DNA from 2 places in the Puia sp. genome. Region 2 is predicted to be linked to the other one. Evidence: riboswitches for the same ligand, from Rfam matches in the RefSeq annotation. Region 2 holds a riboswitch; the other holds the start of a gene.

Region 1 (10,280 bases), on a different contig from region 2:
CGGGTTGCGCTTACGGCGGCGCCAAACCGGCTGGCATAGGTGGAAGTGGTGAAAGTGATAGTCAAAGGGTTAAAAATTGTGAGGAAAACGAACAGTAGCGTATATTTATGTGTGGCACGCCACGTCATGTTCTTGTATTATCATAACTGCAAAATGAAAAGAACTATTTTCTTTTGGCTGCTGAGCCTGTATGCAATTCCCGCTTTTGCACAATCCAAATTAGCCGATAGCCTGAAGCTGTTGCTTCAAAAAGAAGAACAGGATACCAATCGGGTACTGCTTCTGGCAGAGATCGGGACAAGTTATCTTTTTGAAAAACCTGAAATAGGATTCACTTATGCGGAACAGGGTCTTGAGTTATCACGGACTATCAACTATAAAAGAGGTGAGATTACGTGTCTTAATGGGTTGGGGCACCTCAACAGAGTGAGTGGAAATTATATCGCAGGCATAAAATACCATATGCAAGCGTTGCAAATTTCTGAAACGATAAACGACCAAAGCGGCGTAGCGTTATCCTATTTCGGAATTGCGGGGAATTATGAGGACGAAAAGGATTACAAAGAAGCATTACTATATTACAAAAAAATTAAGCAAATAGAAGAGTCTTTGAATAGTAGGGAGGGCCTGGGAGGTGTTGGGTTAAGCATGGGATTGTGTTACTTACATGAGGGACAACTTGATTCCGCACTTAAATATGAACAAAATGCCTATGAGATGCTAATGAATTCCCGGGGAGAAACCATTGCTATCGCCCGCCTTGCCAGTGTTCATACAGCCATGAACAACTATGATGTAGCATTAAGTTTTTACCGAATGGGTATCCCTATTGCCATTGCAACCTCCGACAACAATGCGCTGACAGAATTGTATTCGGGTATTTTTACGTTATTTCAAAAGCGGCAGCTATACGATTCCTGTATATATTATGGAAAGAAGGAATTGGAAGCAGCGGACAAGTCTGGCAGCCCCGCAGCAATAGCAGCCGCGTGTTCGGATTTGTTTGCAATCTATAAAAAAATTAATGCGGGGGATAGCGCCCTTAAATATCTCGAGTTGGCTGCGGTTACAAAAGACACATTGATAACACAGGAAAAAATAAAGCAACAGCAACTTCTTTCTTTCCAGGAAGAAAGCCGCCAACATGAAAAGCAGGCTGAGCTTAAGGCTGCTGCCGAAAAACGAAAACAGGACATTCAATTTGCCGCTATTGCCGTTGGCATTATATCTTTAATTCTCCTGTTCTTTCTACTCAGCCGCAACATTATGAATGCAAATTGGATAAGGTTTTTAGGTGTTCTTGCATTGCTTGTGAGCTTTGACTTCATTAACTTACTTCTTCATCCCTATCTTTCCGATTATGCGAATGACTCGCCCATATTGATGTTATGTGCATTAGTAATTATAAGTGCGATATTGATCCCCTTGCATCATAAAATAGAGAAATGGGTTATTGAGAAAATGGTGGAGAAAAATAAAGCTATACGGTTGGCGGCGGCCAGGAAGACAATTGAAAAGCTGGAAAAGAAATAAAGATGTAGGTAAGGCTGGGCACTATTGGAGTTGATGTATGAAATTATCTATATTTATGGGATATGGCAGAAGAAAAGATCATCAAACACGCGGGTGATGCGGCCCGGGCACTGCTCAAAAAAGAGCATTCGTGGAAGAAGAAGCTGCGGGAATTCTTTTTCGAGATCTTTATCATCGTTGTCGCGGTGAGCATCACGCTTTGGTTCCACAACTGGAACGATCATCTGCACGAGCAGCGGCTGGCCAGGGATTTCCTGGTGGGCATCCGGGCTGACCTGAAAGTAACGGCCGACAAGCTGGCGGAACACCGGCATGACTACCAGCACACCCTGGATTACTATGACGCCATCTGGAAGCAGATCAGCGAGAACCGGATCGACAAAGCGTATATGGATAGTCTCAGCGGCAACCTGACCAATATGGTGGGTTTTACTTTCGACAACAGCCGTTTCGAAAGTTTTAAATCCTCCGGCAACTTAAGGCTGATCGAGAACCAACCGCTGATGCAGAATATCACCAGGATGTTTACGGTAACACTGCCCGATCGCGTGGCCTCCGACCGGATGATCTTCGAGGAACGGCGTAACCAGTATATCACCTATATCGGTACCCGAACGCCCTTCGGCCCCCGGGGTAATTCGCTGATCTCGGGCTATACGAATGACCCGGCGATCCGATTTCAGATCATGTGGCAGCGGGATCTGCTGAATGAAATGAAAGATCAGAAATTGCTGGTGGCGGAGGAGGTCGGGAAGCTAATGGCCGAAATAGACGCGGAACTAAAAAGATAGTTATGGCTTTGCCCGCAAAATTTCGTATATTGCGCCTTGTAACCATGTATAAACCTTTGCATTGGTTGCTTTTTAAGGTAAATTATGACAATCGAACAGATCGAAAAATTCATCGGCGGCGGAGAAGACGTCAAACAGCAAGCTAATATCTTCTTCAAGACAAGAGGTACCGTAGAAGGGGTTTTTATCAAAACCGCGGATTATTCCGAGTTGAAGAAGAAGAACTTCTGGCGGATAGTTTCTGTGAAGCATATCGCCGAATTCCGGAAATCAAACGACATCAACCTGTCCCGGATCTTCAACGGCGCTGAATTTACCAAGCTTTCGCAGAAAGGATAGTCTAATAATCCTTCTTTCTCACCACTGAGCCTAGCTTCCCCGAAGCATAGCGGCTACTTTTTTCCCTGCATTTCTATCCATTTTTTCGTTGATTCGGTTCATAACGTTTTAATAATCAAATGTTATGAGCCTTTTCCTATTGTATTGACCAGAAAAATATTTGCACAACCAGATGGTTGTATTTATATTTGGCAACCAAATGGTTGTATTATGATAGAACGGAGAGATGTCTTTCAGGCAATTGCCGATCCCACGAGACGGATAATTATTCAGAAGCTGTCACGCGGCCCTCTGAACCTGGCAGGGATCATCAAGGAATTTGGCGTTAGCCGGCAGGCGATTGCCAAACACATCAAAGTGCTTGATGAATGCGGCATGATCACCGTCACGCAAAAAGGGCGGGAACAAATTTGCGAAGCCCGGCTCAACAAACTCGATGAAGTCGCCGACTGGGTAACCGAATCCCGGAAACTGTGGAACCAACGATTTGACAAGCTGGATCAATTCCTTGATGAACTCGATAAATAAAAAACTACCCAAATGGAAGATCGCGTCAGTAATAACGAAGTTTTTATAGAAAAGATCTTTAACGCCAGTCCTGAAAAGGTTTTTAGCGCATGGACCGATCCCGGGAAACTGGTGAAATGGTTTGCGCCCGATGGGTGTACCGTGTATTTCAAAAAGCTTGTCATTGAAACAGGCGGCCGGTTTCACTCGTGTGTCACCAATCCCCGATTCGGCGACTGTTGGTGCATCGGTGAATACAAAGAGATCGTACCTGGCCGGAAGATCGTATTTACCATGATCAATGCAGATGAGAACGGTAACCCCATCAACCCTGCGGAAATCGGGATGGACCCCGATTGGCCGGGGCAAACGCTGGTTACCGTGACCTTTGCGGAGGAAAACGGGAAAACAAAGATGCAATTACGGCAAACGGTCTCGCAGGAATTGGCCAAACGAACGGGCGCCTACCCAGGCTGGCTGCAAATGTTGAACAATATGCAAATCTTACTCGATCAAAACTAACTAATCATGAAAAGGACAATCTTTCTGGCTGTTTTGGCATTGCTGACCGGATCGGCGTTCCAACACACCAGCCGGTCCGTTGAAAAGGGTTATTCGGAGGTCAACGGGATTAAAATGTATTATGAGATCTATGGGCAAGGCGAACCGCTTGTATTGATCCACGGCGGCGGCTCGACCCTTGAAACCACCTTCGGAAGGGTCATTCCCATGCTTGCCAGGAGATATAAAGTCATTGCCATGGACCTGCAGGCACACGGCCGCACAAGCGACAGAAATGCGCCGGAGTCATTCACACAGGATGCCGAGGATGTCGTAACCCTTCTGAAAAATCTTCATATTGCCAAAGCCGATCTTTTCGGTTTCAGCAACGGTGGAACAACGACCGTTCAAATCGCTATTCACCACCCGGAAATGGTCGATAAGCTGATCCTTGGGTCTGCGCTTTGTAAACGCGACGGAGTGCCTGCACCCTTTTGGGATTTTATGAAACATGCGCAGCTGGCGAACATGCCCAGGGAGCTGAAAGAAGCCTATTTGAAAGTTTCCGGCAACCCCGCAGGGCTGCAAATCATGCATGATAAGGATGCGGCAAGGATGGTCAATTTTAAGGATATCCCTGACGAACAGATCAAATCCATCAAAGCACCAACGTTGATCATCATTGGCGACAGAGACGTAATCACCTCTGAACATGCCATCGAGATGCACCGGTTCATTACCAACTCGCAACTGGCGATCATCCCGGGGGTACACGGGGAATATATTGGCGAAATAACGACACTGGGAACCGGTTCTAAAGAAGCAAATTTCGTTATCCCGATGATCGAAGGTTTCCTCGATCGATGACTGGGTCGCCCCGCGCCGTTATCTAGTTCTATTTGACCGTGACCTTTGACAGATCGGCTCCCATGCCCTTGAGGAAGGCGTAGGTCAGCTTATCCATCGTGGCGCCATCGAAGCGGATGGTTTTGATACTGCGGTAATACTTATTGGTAATGGCGTACGGTGCGCGGAAGGAGACATTGGTGAGTATCGCGCCATTGAATGTTGCGTCGCCGAGCGCGGTGTTGTGAAACCTGACATTCATAAAGGTCTGGCCATCGAGACATAGTCCGCGCATGTCGGAGTCGGCGAAGTCCACGCCATCGAAGACACAGTTCTCAAAGACCGTTTTCCGGAGATCGGTCTTTGTCAATTTTGCTTCGGTCAGCTTTGCCGCCGCGAATTTTGCCCGGGTGAGCGCCGACTTGCTGAACTCGGTGCGTACGAGAATGGACTTGTCGAAATGCGTATCGGAGAGATCGCTGGCGGACAGCGTGCAATCGGTCAGGTTTGCCCCGTCGAAATTGGCTTCCCGGACATCACTGGCGTTAAACGAGCTGCCGGTCAGATCTGCACCCGAGAAATCGGAACCGCGCAATGCACTCCCATGAAACTTCCTTTTGTGCGCGACAATGCCTGCGAAGTCGCTATTGGGCAGGTTACTCCCGTTGAAGTTCATGAGCAAAGACGGCTCCGGCGTGGGTTGGTCCGCGATGGCCTGCTCCGGCTCGCGGGATGGGGCGGCGACCCCGGTCGATCTTCCAGTGGCTTTTTCGGCTTCTCCCGATGGAAAGTTCTCTGAAAAATAATTAAGGTCAACGCCCAGGATCGCTGCCAGGCGGTTAAGGGTAGGGAGGTCGGGGATGGATTCGCCGCGTTCCCATTTCCCCACTGCTTGCGGGCTAATGAATAGCCGCTGAGCCAGTTGCGCCTGGGAGATATTTATCCCCTTGCGCGCTTTGGCAATTTTGTTGCCGATGATCGAAGATTCCATAGTTACTTTTTTTTGCTTTGTTTGGACACGACAAAGATATTTCGAGTTATCCCTCAAATCAGCAAAAAAGCGACAACTATTAGTTGTTGTACCGCTACTCCTGGTTGTTTTTCAACAACCTGCGGTAGTATCTGCCGGAATGGCCCGTTTTTGATCGGGCGGAATTTCCTATATTTGCGATGGAGTTCTTTCTATATTTCTTCATCATGCGGTGGAGGTCCCCGGGTAATACCGGGGTTAATAGGGAATTGTGTGTAAATCACAAGCTGTCCCGCAACTGTAAGTAACACAAGGTTTTTGCCTACCTGAGTCCACTGTCCCCCGGGGATGGGAAGGACGGCAAAAATGTTACTAGCCAGGAGACCTGCCTTTACCGTATTGACTATGCTTTCGTGGAATGAGGCAAATGGTCAGTTGATGGATCCGCTTGGGTGGCGTGTGCAATGCCGGCCGGGGGACCCTATTCTGCTGTCTCACCTTTTTCTACGATTCCATAGCTGGATATAGCCGGGGCTTTTAATTGATCAATTCATTTAAAAAGCAACAGCATGCAAACACACAACCTAGGCTACCCGAGGATTGGCAGCCGACGGGAGCTTAAAAAAGCATCCGAACAGTATTGGGCCGGCAAGCTCTCCGCAGAGCAATTGATGACGACCGGTAAAGAGATCCGCCTGTTTAACTGGCGGCTTCAAAAAGACGCGGGGATCGACCTGATCCCTGTCGGAGATTTTTCGTTTTATGACCAGGTGCTGGACACCAGCCTGATGGTGGGCGCTATTCCGACCCGCTATCATACCCTGATGCAGGAAAAGCAGTTGAAGGATGTCGACCTGCTTTTCGCCATGGCGAGGGGCTATCAGAAAGATGGGTTCGACATTACCGCCATGGAGATGACGAAATGGTTTGACACGAATTATCATTATATCGTCGCTGAATTCGTGGCGAATCAGACCTTTTCGCTTTTCAGCAATAAACTCGTCAATGAGGTGCGGGAGGCGAAAGAAGCCGGCATCCCCGCCAAGCCCGTGTTGCTGGGACCTGTTTCCTATCTGTTGTTGGGCAAAGAGAAAGAACCCGGATTCCACCGGCTGGAGTTGATCAAACGGCTGCTGCCCGTCTATCTGGAGGTGCTGAAGAAACTGGACGATGCGGGAGTCTATTACGTTCAGCTGGATGAACCCTGCCTGGCGCTGGACCTTACGGAGGCCGAGCGGCAGGTGTTTGTAAAGACCTATCGGGAGATCAAGGCGAAGTTCCCCGATCTGCATATCATCCTGGCCAGCTATTTCGAATGTTATGGTAACAACCTGTCTACCGTGCTGGAATTGCCGGTGCAGATCCTCCATCTGGACCTGGTGCGCTGTCCTTCGCAGCTGGATGATATCCTTGTTAATGCATCTTTTGTCAACAGTGCGACGCGGCTTTCGCTGGGCGTCGTCGACGGACGGAATATCTGGAAGAACGATTTCCAGCAGTCGGTGCACCTGATCAACAAGGCTGTTGCAAAGATCGGCAGGGAAAGGATCTTGATCGCTCCCTCCTGTTCGCTGCTACACAGCCCCTGCGACCTGGACCTGGAATCGGACGAGAAGGTGCTGACACCAGAGATGAAACAATGGATGTCTTTTGCCAATCAAAAGATACGGGAGGTGGTCACGCTGAAACAACTGACGTCCGGCGAGCCGGGTGCGGCAACGGACAAAGCCTGGAGAGAGAATGTCGCGGCGACCAATAGCCGGCGGACCAGCGCGCTGATCCATAAGGTGGTGGTGAAACAGCGGGTGGCGGCGATCGCGGCCGGGGATGCTCGTCGTACCCATGAATTTGCGGAGCGGAAACTGCGGCAGCGGGAGTTGTTGAAACTGCCGGCTTTCCCGACGACGACCATCGGATCGTTCCCACAGACCCCCGAAGTGCGGAATGTCCGCGCCAGGCTGAAGAAAGGCGAGATCAGCCCGGCCGAATACGATGCTTTTGTAGAGAAGGAAACCGAGGCGGCCATCCGCTGGCAGGAATCCATCGGCATCGACGTGCTGGTGCATGGGGAGTTTGAGCGCAACGATATGGTCGAATATTTTGGCGAGCAACTGGACGGCTTTGTCTTTACGAGCAATGGCTGGGTCCAGAGCTATGGAAGCCGCTGCGTCAAGCCGCCGGTCATTTTCGGGGACGTATCGCGGCCCAGGCCTATGACGGTGCGCTGGTCGGGGTATGCGCAATCGCTCACGAAGAAATGGGTGAAGGGCATGCTGACCGGTCCGGTGACGATCCTGCAATGGTCGTTTGTGCGCAACGATCAGCCGCGAAGCGAGACCTGTGCGCAGATCGCGCTGGCGATCCGCGACGAGGTGGTCGACCTCGAAAAGGCGGGGATCCGGGTCATCCAGATCGACGAACCGGCGATCCGCGAGGGATTGCCGCTACGGAAAGAGAACTGGAAGGAGTACCTGGATTGGGCGGTACGGGCGTTTCGCATCTCCGCGAGCGGCGTTGAAGATGCGACGCAGGTCCACACGCATATGTGTTATTCCGAGTTCAACGATATCATCGACAGCATTGCGGACATGGATGCGGATGTCATCACGATCGAATGTTCGCGGTCGCAGATGGAGCTGCTGGAGGCGTTTGCGGAATTCAAATACCCGAACGAGATCGGACCGGGGGTGTATGATATCCATTCGCCGCGGGTGCCGTCGAAGATGGAGATGGTCGCGCTGATGGAGAAGGCCAGGGCGGTGGTGCCTGCCGATCAGCTGTGGGTGAATCCCGATTGCGGCCTGAAGACCAGGGCCTGGCCGGAGACGAAGGCGGCGTTGGTGGCGATGGTGGAGGCGGCGAAGGAACTGCGCGAGGCGGTGCCTGCGGGAGCCCGTTAAGGAATATGTTTTACGGCCCGGGGAGACCCCGGGCCGTTTTTTATGCGTGGGAATGGGGTGAAAGATCAAAAGGCACGACGACCTTAAAACTGAAATTCCGGCCCATATTGAAGATCCCCGGCTGCGCGCCCGCAGGAACATTTGGGTTATCGAAATACTTCAGCCGGCTCATATTCGACTGGTAGTTGGTATTGGCGAGGTTGGTCCCCTCGATGAATAACCGGACGATCTTTTGCCCGGCCTTATTGACAAGATCTACGCCGATGCCGGCGCTCAGCAGGTTATAACCCGCGGTGTAGGTTTCCGTGCCATAAGCGGCAAAGAACCGGTTCTGGGCATTGTAGTGATCAAAACCCACAAATGCATACGCATCTTTGAACTGCCCGATCCCTTTGGCATAGTTGGCCCGGAGTTCGGAGTGGGTATGCAAGGGCGGGATGAAGGGCAGGTACTTCAGGCTGTCGGGCGCATGGCCGTTGTCTTCGAGATTGGTTCCGTAGGTAAGGGTAAGGGCGTTTTCAAAATGTAACCAGGATACCGGGTGGATATCCAGGTATAACTCACCGCCGAGGATCCGCGCCTTGCTTTGCACATAGGTGAACTTGCTATACTGGCCATTGGGGTCGGAAGTGCCGTCGGGGTCTACGCGTTCGGGATTGCCGTTGGCATCGATGATCTGTTGCTGGAAGATATAGTTCTGGATATGGTTGTCGAACAGGCTCACACTTGCCGATACTTTCGGGAGGGTGAGGAAGGCGCCGAGGTCTTCCTGGATGCTGAACTCGGGTTTGAAACTGCTGTTGCCGACGTGATAGATCTGCGAGCCGGGGTCCGCACCGTTGGCAGACAGTTCGGCAATGCTGGGCGCCCGGAAGCCGCGGGCGATATTGGCTTTTATCAGGAACGCATTGGAGAAATTGTAGGTGCCGCCGAAGCTCCCGGAAAAACCCGAGAAATTCTTGCTGAGGGCGCTGAACTGCCGGCTGACATTGGGATTGCCGGCCGGGTCGGCACCGGTGTAGAGCGTAGAAAAATATGGGACGGTGTTGTCGATATAGGCGGCTTTGCCGTCGAAGGACCGGGTATCGAATCGCCCGCCCGCGGACAGGTCGAGCTTGCCAAAGGTCTTCTTCACCACGAGAAAGGGGCCGAGATCGAACTGGTGATAGGCGGGTATCGGGAAATCGGTGCTGTATCCCAGTACATTGTTCTGGTACATGCCGTTGACGCCGACGCTGGTCTCGTAGCCGTTGCCGAGGCTGAAATTATACTTGACATCGTAGGTATAGGTTTGCAGTTGGAGATTCAGTCCGGGCACATCGGCGTTCTGGGGGTGCGTGAACTCCCGCCGGTGGCTGTACTGGTAGCCGAGATCGATCAGCAGGTTGCCGTTACCGAGGGCGATGCTGCTGTTGTCGTAGATGCGGTATAACTGGACATGCTGGTGGAGTACGGGGAGAGAATAGGAGTTGAGTTCGGATGGTGAAACGATGGGCCGGAAGGTGTCCGAATCGGTGATCTGTTTGGTGAACCGGCGGGTCAGCGAATCGCGGCTCCCGTCGGGGATGGCCTGCTGGTCATCGAAAAGCGACGCATTCAGGTGGGAATACCCCCAGGATTTGTTGACGCCGACCATCGCGCGGGCATCCTTTTCGTTGAAATTGGTGGCCCAGACCCGGCCATCGTGCTGGTTTTGATAATCCTTTGCATTCTTGGAGGATGTCTGCAGACCCCAGATCCAGCCATTTTGGTTGCCCTGCAGCCGCAGGCTACCGTTTATCGACCCGTTGTTGGTGCCATAGATGCCGCTGACCGATCCCAGGATCTTCCCCTCAGGGACGGCCGGTGGTGTGATCAGGTTGACCACGCCGCCGATGGCGTCCGATCCATAAC
Region 2 (10,280 bases):
AAGACATAGTCGAACTGACTGCTGAGGAGATTGATCCGGGCGTTGAAAAAATTATTTTGATTGGTGAGCAGATCGATGGTGTTCAGCATCCCGACATTGTACCGCTTTTGCGAGTACTCAAAGCTTTTTTGGGTGGCAGTCACCGAGATCTTGTTGGCCTCGAATTTCTGGAGCGCCGTAATAGCGGCGGTGTAGGCCTGGTAGATATTCTGCTTGAGCGTGAGGTTGTCCTGGTCGCGCTGCAATTCGAGGTTGCGGAGGTTGAGCTTCGACCTCGCATAGTTGATATGCAGGGTGCCGTTCTGGAGGATCGGAATGTTGAGATTGATCCCCACGAATTGGTTAAACGTTTGCCGCAGCTGTGGAAAGAAAGGCTTTTGCTTCGTTGCCACCGCAACGTTGGTCTGTGTAAAGACGGCGTTGGAGCCGACCTGGTGCAGTGCATACAGCGTATCCACACTAAGCAGGGGGGTCTTGTTGAAATCGGGTTCGGGGAAATTGCTGATCCAGCCGGCGCCGAGCTGCCCGATCACCGACAACGTGGGATACATGGCTCCCTTGTTGCTGGCTACCGTCTTGCGGGCGGAAGCGATGTTGAGGGCATCATATTTTTGCAGCGGCTGGTTGGCAAGCGCCAGGGAATACACAGCCTCCGGTTGAAGATCGGCAATCTGCTCGATGGGGATATCCTCCACCGGCGGCGCATAGACATCGAAGGGAAAAGACGCGTCAAGGTCCATATAGGCCTTCAACTGCAGGATGTTCAGCTGGATATTTCCCTTACTGTTGATATAGGTCGCGCTGTCCTGCGCCACCTGGGCTTCCAGCTCCGCGGCGTTGAGTTCAGGCAGGGAGCCGGCCTTCACCTGTTTACGGGTGATGTCCAGCTGGTTTTGCGAGAGATGTAGCTGCAGTTGCGAGGCCTCGGTCTGTTCCATAGAAAGCACTACCTGCAGGTAGGCGTTGGCGACGTTCAGGGAGATATCGTTCTTTGTCCGGTCCGTATTGGCCAGGGCCGCCTGCCAGGAAAGCCGGCTCGCTTCCACGGCACGGCGCAGGCTTAAAAAGTTGAAAGCGGTGACGCTGGTCTGGAGCTGGTAGTTGTTGAGCGCATAAGTTTGTGTGCTGAGCGTAAAATTATTGGGGTTTTGCGTGTTCCCCGATTTAACCCCGAACTGGCTTCCCAGCCCCAGGGTCGGTATCTGGTTCCACTGACTCTGCTCGAGCGTCAGCTTGGCGAGCCGCGCCTGTACATCGGCTTGCTTCACAGAGATATTATTGGCTACAGCATAATCTACACACCGCCGCAGATCCCATTTGTCCTGGGCAAGACCGGTTAGGGGTGAGTAGAGGGAGGACAGGGTTAAGGTTAGCAGCAGTAGTTTTTTCATGCTCATAGAGACAAATTTATAAAAAAAAGCGGATGGGAATCCGGTTTATACGCCCGGCCCGGCCTGGGGTATAAACGCTACCACGCCGTGAGGAAGGCCTGTTCCAGATCGCGGATCAGATAATCCGCCTCTTCCAGCCCGGTATAAAGCCGGAGCATCCGGTGCTCCCTCACCGCGGGATCGAATTGCGCGGCCGTCAGCGATGCGCATTTGGGCAGGATCAGGGACTCGTGCCCACCCCAGCTGACCGCCATAAATATATGTTTCAGGGACTCGCAAAAAGTTACAATTTCATCCCGGGAACGGGCCCGGACATAGAAGCTCAACAGGCCACACGCCCCCTGCATCTGCTGCCGCGCCAGTTGGAATTGCGGGAATGACTCGTCAAAAGGAAAAAGGATGGCCTCCACCCGGGGATGCGACTTCAGCCAGGCGGCGACCTTCCGCGTCGTCTGGGTGATCCTGTCCAGCCGGGCCGGCAGGGTCCGCAGTCCCCGGATCAGCAGCCAGGCGTTAAAGGGCATGATCCCGCTGCCGGTATTGGAGAATTCACTGGCGAAGATCTTTTTGATCATCGCCGAAGAGCCGGAAAGCACCCCGCCCACCGTATCGCTGTGGCCGCCAATATATTTTGTCGCGGTTTGCATCGCCAGATCGATCCCCAGCGTGATCGGCCGCTGGTACAGCGGCGTACAGTAGCTGTTATCGATGATCGTCACGATCCCTTCGCTCCGGGCCAATTCGGCCACCGCCTTCAGATCCTGCAGCTTGTAATCCCAGGAGTTGGGCGACTCAAGATAGATGAGCGCTGTATTGGGGAGGATGGCCCGTTCGAAGTTTTCGATCTGGGTGCCGTCGATATAGGTGGTCGTTACCCCAAACCGCGGAAGGATCACGTCGAACATCCGCTGGGCCCAGGTATAGGGTTTTTCTACCGATACGATATGATCGCCGGCCTTTACATTGGCAAGCACCCCGGCAAAGATCGCCGAAGCACCGCTGTTAAAGACAAGACTGTCCTCAGCCCCGTCCAGCGCCGCCAGCTTCTTCCGCAGGATATCCACGGTCGGGTTGATCCCGCGACTGTACAGATAGCCGCTGTATTCGTCCTCGAAAAGCGCCCTCAGCTCGTCGACCTTGTCGACCTTGAAATTGCTGGTCTGAATGATGGGCGGAGCGACCGCATTGAAGTAAAATTCCCTGTCCTCGCCTAATTCGTTTATTATATAAGAGATATCCATGTTGCAAATTTGATCCGGAATTGTCTTATGTCTGGCCTTCGGCCGGTACGCCTCCGGCGTCCCCTGTCCCTGTCCTCGCCCAGTTCATTGATGATATACGAAATGTCCATATACTATTGCTCGGAAGCCGGCGCCACGGGCCGCAGGGTCGACTTCAGAATGAAATATAAAATGAAAAATCCAAGAAAGATCAGGAGGCAATATCCCGCAGCGCCGGGATCATTGACGGCAATGCTGACCGTCACACAGCTGTAGGCCAGCATGAAGAAAATCGGAATCCATGGATACCCTTTCATGCGGTAAATTTCCCGGTCCTCCCCCATGCGCCGGCGCCGCAGAATAAAAATGGTACCCGAAGAAAAAACAAAGGCGATACTGTCGAGGAAGATCGTATAGTTGATCATTTTCTCCACGGCCGTGGTGAACACCAGACTGAGGATGATGGTCGCCGAAAATGCGGTGAGGCTCCAGAGAATGACCCCATGCTTCGGGGTCGTCTTCCGGAAAACGGCAGGAAGGATGCCCTCGGTACTCATGGCATACATCACCCGCGGGTTGCTCATCACCGAAACATTGACATAGGCCAGGACGGAAAGAAACATCAGACAGCGCAGGATCGTATCGCCTACCGGCCCGAAGAGATGCAGCATCAGCTGTGCGGCAATGGAATCCGCCCCGCGCAGGTTCTCGAATCCGATCACCTTTACATAGACAAAGTTGAGCGATAGATAGACCGTGATGATAATGAAGATGCCGATCCCGATACCGCGGGGGATCGTCCGGCCCGGCCGCTGCACCTCGCCGCCGAAATTGATGGTCTGCTGATAGCCGCCATAACTAAAGGAGACGGCAACAAGGGCATAGCCCAGCAATTTGAAGAATCCTGTCGAAGGATCGGGAGCCGCCGCCATCTTTGCCGGGGCCGGGATCGGATGCGATCCGAACAGCGACGCAAGCAGCGTCAGGATCATCAGCAGCTTGATCATGGTCAACACGTTCTGCACCCGGCTGCTCATCTTCAGCCCAAGCAGATTGACGACATAGAAAACAAGGACCGCCGCTGCCGTCACCCCACCCCGGAAGAGCGGCGGCACTTCCCCGGAATAAAAGAAATGCCCGATGTATTCTGCACCCACAACCCCCACCGCGGCAATGGAACCCGCGTTGGAGACCAACTCGATACAGTTGATAGAAAACGCCAGCGAAGGATGATAGCCAAGGGAAAAGATCTTATAGTAACCTCCGGTAACCGGATAACGGGAACCGATCTCCGCATAGGTCAACGCCCCGCACAAGGCGACAACGCCGCCGATCCCCCAGGCCAGGAAGAAAACCGAAGATGTTCCGGCCCGTTCCGCCGCCACAGCGGGGGTACGAAAGATGCCCATGCCGATCACCAAACTGACAACGATCATGCTCAGATCGAAGAGATTCAGCTGCTTTTTACTCATAAACCATTTGAAGATAGCCTAAATTTGTTTTGCCGGAGGGCTTTTCCGGAAAAATAAGCCCTCCTGGTAAAATCATTATTAACTGGCCTTCGGCCAATGGACCTGTGGTCCATTTTTGACATTCCTATCGGATGAAAAAAAACTACGTCCTGCTGCTTATCCTTTCCTCCTGCTTCCTGTCCCTGTCAGCGCAGCATCTTCCTGCATCTTCCTTTTTGACCGATTCATCCGATACGCGGCCGCTTTCCGAGGTTGTCGTAAAAGCATATGAACAGAACCGCAAATTGACCGAAGTAGGCGCACCGGTGAACATCATCAACAAAGCCGCTCTCAACCGCTTTGGCAACGGCAGCATCCTCCCGGCCCTGAACATGGCCCCGGGCGTCCGTATGGAAGAACGTTCACCCGGCAGCTACCGCCTCAATATCCGCGGCAGCAGTCTGCGCTCGCCCTTTGGGGTCAGAGATATAAAGATCTACTGGAACGAGATCCCGCTCACCGATCCCGGCGGCAACACCTACCTCAATCAACTGGGATTTTATAATATCCAGTCTCTCGAGATCATTAAAGGAACCGCCGGCAGTCTCTACGGCGCAGGCATCGGCGGCGCCGTACTCATCAGCGGGATGCCGGCGGTTTGGGAAAAAGGGGTCAGCGCGGACTATACGGCCGGCAATTATGCCTACGACACAAAGCACCTTGCGACAAATAGCTTTAATGTCGACTTGCGAACCGGTGACAACGACCATCGCAATCACTTCGCCTATTCGCATCAGACCAGCGACGGCTACCGCCAGCAGACCCGGATGCGCCGCGACATCGCCACCTGGGAGACACAGATAAAGACCAGCGAAAAACAAACGATCCATGCATACATGCTCTATGGCGACCTCTACTATCAGACGCCGGGTGGGCTAAACCAGGCCGAGTACGACTCCAACGCAAGGATGGCCCGGCCGCCCGTCGGCACCCAGCCCGGAGCGATCCAGGCGCAGGCCGCCATCTTCCAAAAGAATTTTACGGCCGGCATCAGCAACGAATATCATTTCAATGCCCACTGGCAGAATACGAGTTCGGTCTATGGCGCCTACACCGATTTCACAAACCCCGGCATCCGGGTCTATGAATACCGGCAGGAACCGCATTTCGGCGGCAGGACGGCCTTTCAGTATAAGAGTGAACTGGGTATCGGTAATCTGCAGGTCAACTTCGGCGCCGAAGCACAGAAAGGATTTTTCGAGACCCGGGACTACCTCAACAAGCTGGGCGTCGAAGGTGCACTGCAAACCGATGATAAACTCAACAACTGGACCTGGTTCACCTTCGCCCAGGCCGATCTTCGGATGCAGGACGGCTGGACACTCACCCTGGGCGGAAGTTTCAACAAGTCGGCCCTCGATATCACCCGCGTCTCCTCGATACCTCCGGTGATGGTTCCGGTTCGCTTTGATAACAAGTTTGCACCGCGTATCGCCCTGTTGAAGCGGATCACTCCCGACATTTCCGTCTATGCAAGCGCCTCCCGCGGCTTTTCCACACCGACCGTTTCCGAGATAGAAAAAAGCAATGGCGTCGTAGGCCCCCCGCTTCAACCCGAGGACGGCATCGACTACGAACTCGGCGCCCGCGGCAGCCTCCTCAACGGAAGGCTTTTCTTCGACATCGATGCGTTTTCCTTCCATATCCGCAATGCCATCGTTCAGCGGATCGATTCCAGCGGCGTGATGTATTCCGTCAACGCCGGCAGTACCGATCAGCACGGGCTCGAGACCTTTCTTTCTTACCGGGTCATCGATCAGCCGAAAGCGTTTGTTTCCGATCTGCGGGTCTTTGTCAGCGACACCTGGCATGACTTCCACTACAGCAGTTTCATCCAGGATACGTCCAGCTTCTCCGGCCACCGCCTGCCCAGCGTGCCGCCGCAGCTGGTAGTAACGGGACTGGATATGGCGCTGCGGGCAGGCCTATACCTCAATATGACCTATACGTATTCCACCCGGGTCGCACTAAACGATGCCAATACGGCCTTTGCCGGATCATATAGCTTGCTGGGAGGCCGCCTGGGCTACCGGCGGGTATTGGGAAAGCTGAAGTTCGATGTCTATACGGCCGTCGACAATGCCGGAAATACAAAGTATAGCCTGGGAAATGATTTCAACGCGGCCGCCGGCCGTTATTATAATGTCGCGCCGGGCAGGAATTATTTTGCAGGCATCTCCGTCAATTACGCGCTTTAAGCAAACAGCGAACGAAATTGCTCGCGCCGGGCGGGGGGAATAAAGTAATTGTTTTGAGAGATGACACCACCTTCCGCATAAACGTCGATCGCCCGCCATTTCCCGCCTTCAAGCTTGAAGAGTTGATATCCCATCGACTGTAACAATTCGAACAACCGGATGCGTTCGTCCCGGTCGAAGAATTCGCACAACAGGATCGGCTGATACTTCCGGATCGTCCCGATCATCGAGGACATGACCTTGAACTCCAGCCCCTCGACATCGCACTTGACGAAGTCGAGTCTCGTTATGTCTTTGAACAGCTGGTCTCCCTGCCAGTTCTTTACTTTCTCCGATTCGACATATTGCAGCTGCGGGCTGGATTCCATCACCCGGGCATAAGCAAAACGCTTTTTCTGACCCACCTCGGGGATACCCATTTCGACGAATTCACCGTCTCCGCCCAGGGCAACAGGATATAAGGTGACATTCTGCGCCTTGTGTGAGGCCAGCAGCTTGCCCAGCACGCTGTTGAACTTGCTCATCGGCTCCACGGCAAACACCTTCCCCCCGGGTTTGACAAGCCGGCTGAGCTCCATCGTAAAATAGCCCAGATGGGCGCCGATATCGATACACCAATCCCCGCTCCGGATGAATTTTTTAAGAAAGTAGATATCCTGGTAGTCCTTGCCCAGCATTCCCGTGGGATATAAAAGCTGGAAGCTGTTGGACAAAAGGGACAGGTATCTTTTTTCACCAAGCGACGTCAACAAAATTTTTCGGATACTCATGTTATTCGATCAAAGCTGGCCCGCAAGCTACAAAAAAATACGGCCCGCTTCGCGGGCCGTAAAACAGTCAGATAGGTAGCAGCAGATCAATAGCTGAGAACCAACACGGGCCGCCGGCGGCGTTTCCGTGTCCGTTTTTGACGGACCGCCGCCATTTTTCGCGCAGAATGCATTAGTTTTACCACGATCCTGGTGCCGCCGTTGGCGGCTTGAAAGGGAAGACCGGTGAGAAACCGGCGCTATACCCGTAGCTGTAAGTGCCAGTCTGGGGTCCCGTCCAACTTCTAACCACTATTCCGCCAAACCGGAATGGGAAGGTATACGGGCCCGGCACAAGCCAGAAGACCTGCCAGGATCATCCATCAGCCGGCTTTCGGGTAAAAGGCAGGCTGGACACCTCAAAAAAGCAAAAGACGCTATGTCCAGAAACCCCGGAAGCCCCGGCCTCCTTCGTTTTTCCCTATTGGTAACCCTGTTTGCCTTCGGCTGTGGCCAGTCACAGCAACCGGCCGGCCACGCCACGGATTCGAATTCCACCAATATCGACCGGCCCGCCGCCGGTCATACCGTGTTGAAATATGCACATGGCTTCCGGATCGACAACCGCAATGGCTACCGCGAAGTCAGCATCCTGAACCGGGCCGCGGGCCGGATCGATACCCTGCGCTACCTGCTGGTGGACGAAGGCCAGACCCCGCCCGCCGGTCGCCCGGGGATCCCGGTGATCCACACTCCTGTCCGGTCGATGACCGTGCTTTCTTCGATCCATATCGGGTTGGCGGATTTCGCCGGCGCAGCCGACAGGATCACGGGACTCGGCAACTTTCAATATGTCAATGCCCCCATCGTCCGCGAACACATCCGCACGGGCAGGATCAAACAGGTAGGCATCGACGGGAATACCAATAACGAACTGGTGATTGCCATGCATCCGGGGGTGGTCATCACCTCGACCAATCCCGATGCCGCCTATGGCCAGTATAAGACCTTGACCGATGCCGGCATCCCTGTCCTACCCGACGCTGAGTGGCTGGAAACGACACCGCTTGGCCGCGCCGAATGGGCAAAGCTGTTCGCTGCGCTGATCGACAGGGAAGCAGAGATCGGGAAAAAGTTTGACAGCGTGGAAAGGACTTATCTTGCGTTGGCCGCGATCGGCAGCGCCGCAAAGAAAAAACCCTCGGTCATTATCGCGATGCCCTGGAAAGGCGTTTGGTATACGCCGGCGGGCGAAAGCTATATGGCGCAATTCCTCCGGGATGCCGGCGCCGACTATAGCTGGTCGGCCACCAAAGGGATCGGCAGCCTCGCCCTGAATGTGGAAGCCGTCATTCCCATCGCCCTGAAGGCCGATTTCTGGTTCAACGTCGGTTATGTGGACAGCCGCAAAGAGATCGCGGAGAAAGATAGCCGGTTTGCGGACTTCCATTCCTTTAAGACCGGCGCCGTCTATAATTTCAACCGGCGGGTAAATGATATCGGGTCCAATGATTATTGGGAGTCGGGTGCGGCGAATCCCCAGCGGGTGCTGGCCGATCTCATCCGTATCCTGCACCCCGATGCCCTGCCGCAGGATACGTTGTACTACTATAAACAGCTGAAATGAGTATCGCGCTGAAAGGACGTTTTGTCGGCCTCTTTCTCTTGTTGCTGCTGGCCCTCCTGCTGGATCTTTCGGCAGGCGCGGTGCGCATCCCTTTGCGGGAGGTCTTTCATATCCTTTTCTCCTCCTCCACCGGGGACGAGACCTGGCGGTATATCATCGACAAGATCCGGGTGCCAAAGGCCTGTACCGCAGTGCTGGCAGGTTGTGGGCTCTCGGTGGGCGGACTGCAGATGCAGACGATGTTTCGTAACCCGCTGGCCGACCCCGGCGTTCTCGGCATCACAGCCGGTGCAAGCCTGGGGGTAGCCGCCGTCATGCTGGCCGGCGGCGGCACAGCCACACTTTATGCGATAAAAGAATTAGGCGTGGGCGGCAGCTGGCTGGTCACATGCGCAGCCTGCGCCGGGGCCGCCCTCGCGATGTTCTTTGTGCTGATGCTCTCGGGCCGGGTACGCGATAATGTCACGATGCTGATCATCGGGCTGATGATCAGCAGCATCACCATCGCCATCACCAGCATCTGGCAATATTTCAGCAATCCCGAAGAAGTGAAGGAATACCTGCTTTGGGCCTTCGGCTCGTTGGGCGGCGTGACGGGCAGTCAGCTGCCGATCTTCACCGGCATGATCCTCACCGGACTGATCATGGCCTTTTTCTCCTCGAAGCGACTGGATGCCCTGCTCCTGGGCGAAAACTATGCACGAAGCATGGGCCTGACAGTGGAACGCGCCCGGTTCATCATCGTCTGCAGTACAAGCCTGTTGGTGGGCAGCATCACCGCTTTCTGCGGCCCCATCGGATTTCTCGGCATCGCCGTTCCGCACCTGGCCCGCGGCGCCTTCAACACAGCCAGTCACCGCATCCTGATGCCCGCCAGTTGCCTCATCGGCACCATCCTGCTCCTGCTCTGCGACAGCATCGCCCAGTGGCCGGGCAATCAGACCGTGTTGCCCATAAATATCATCACCTCGCTGGTGGGTGCACCGGTGGTCATCTATCTGCTCCTTCGTACAAAGAATCTAAAAGTCTACTGATGAATACCGCACCGCTGCTTATCACCAGGAGCCTGCAGACGGGGTATCACAGCGGGGGAAAGAAGACCCTCGTCTCGACGCAGCTGCCCGAACTGACGGTAAAGGCAGGACGACTCATCTGCCTGCTCGGACCTAACGGTTCCGGCAAGTCGACGTTGCTGAAGACCCTTGCCGGCCTCCAGCCCGCCCTGAGTGGCGGCGTGGAGATCGCGGGAAGATCGGGACTTTCCTCCGCCGGGCTCGCCCGTCAGATCAGCCTGGTATTGACCGATCGCGTCGGCGGCAGTAACCTGAATGTCTGGTCGCTCGTCGCCCTGGGCCGGTATCCCTGGTCGGGTTGGCTCGGCATCCTCACGGAAACGGATAAAGCCATCATCCGGCAGGCCATCGACGCGGCAGATATCGCAGCCCTCGTCGATAGAAAAGTGCACACACTGAGCGACGGCGAAAGTCAAAAGGTGATGCTGGCCCGGGCGTTGGCCCAGGATACCCCCATATTGATGCTCGACGAACCGACGGCGCATCTCGATCTCCCCAGCCGGATCAGGCT

Evidence for each region. A riboswitch is a leader RNA that binds a small molecule or an ion and turns the genes downstream of it on or off. The one in region 2 is predicted to bind cobalamin.
Region 1: linked by a shared signal. The riboswitch ahead of metE (5-methyltetrahydropteroyltriglutamate--homocysteine S-methyltransferase) and the one ahead of VGM48_RS12810 (ABC transporter substrate-binding protein) in region 2 are both predicted to bind cobalamin.

Annotation. Positions count from the first base shown of each region.
Region 1 is NZ_DASYCH010000138.1:1,471-11,750, reverse strand. It holds gene VGM48_RS24755 (tetratricopeptide repeat protein) at 154-1,533, shown strand; gene VGM48_RS24750 (hypothetical protein) at 1,596-2,324, shown strand; gene VGM48_RS24745 (short-chain dehydrogenase) at 2,409-2,663, shown strand; gene VGM48_RS24740 (metalloregulator ArsR/SmtB family transcription factor) at 2,874-3,191, shown strand; gene VGM48_RS24735 (SRPBCC domain-containing protein) at 3,204-3,692, shown strand; gene VGM48_RS24730 (alpha/beta hydrolase) at 3,699-4,538, shown strand; gene VGM48_RS24725 (pentapeptide repeat-containing protein) at 4,567-5,508, opposite strand; cobalamin riboswitch at 5,707-5,894, shown strand; gene metE (5-methyltetrahydropteroyltriglutamate--homocysteine S-methyltransferase) at 6,057-8,387, shown strand; gene VGM48_RS24715 (TonB-dependent receptor) at 8,428-10,280, opposite strand, start outside.
Region 2 is NZ_DASYCH010000062.1:144,922-155,201, reverse strand. It holds gene VGM48_RS12835 (TolC family protein) at 1-1,391, opposite strand, end outside; gene VGM48_RS12830 (aminotransferase class I/II-fold pyridoxal phosphate-dependent enzyme) at 1,469-2,632, opposite strand; gene VGM48_RS12825 (APC family permease) at 2,746-4,083, opposite strand; gene VGM48_RS12820 (TonB-dependent receptor) at 4,215-6,320, shown strand; gene VGM48_RS12815 (FkbM family methyltransferase) at 6,317-7,090, opposite strand; cobalamin riboswitch at 7,264-7,458, shown strand; gene VGM48_RS12810 (ABC transporter substrate-binding protein) at 7,509-8,696, shown strand; gene VGM48_RS12805 (iron ABC transporter permease) at 8,693-9,730, shown strand; gene VGM48_RS12800 (ABC transporter ATP-binding protein) at 9,730-10,280, shown strand, end outside.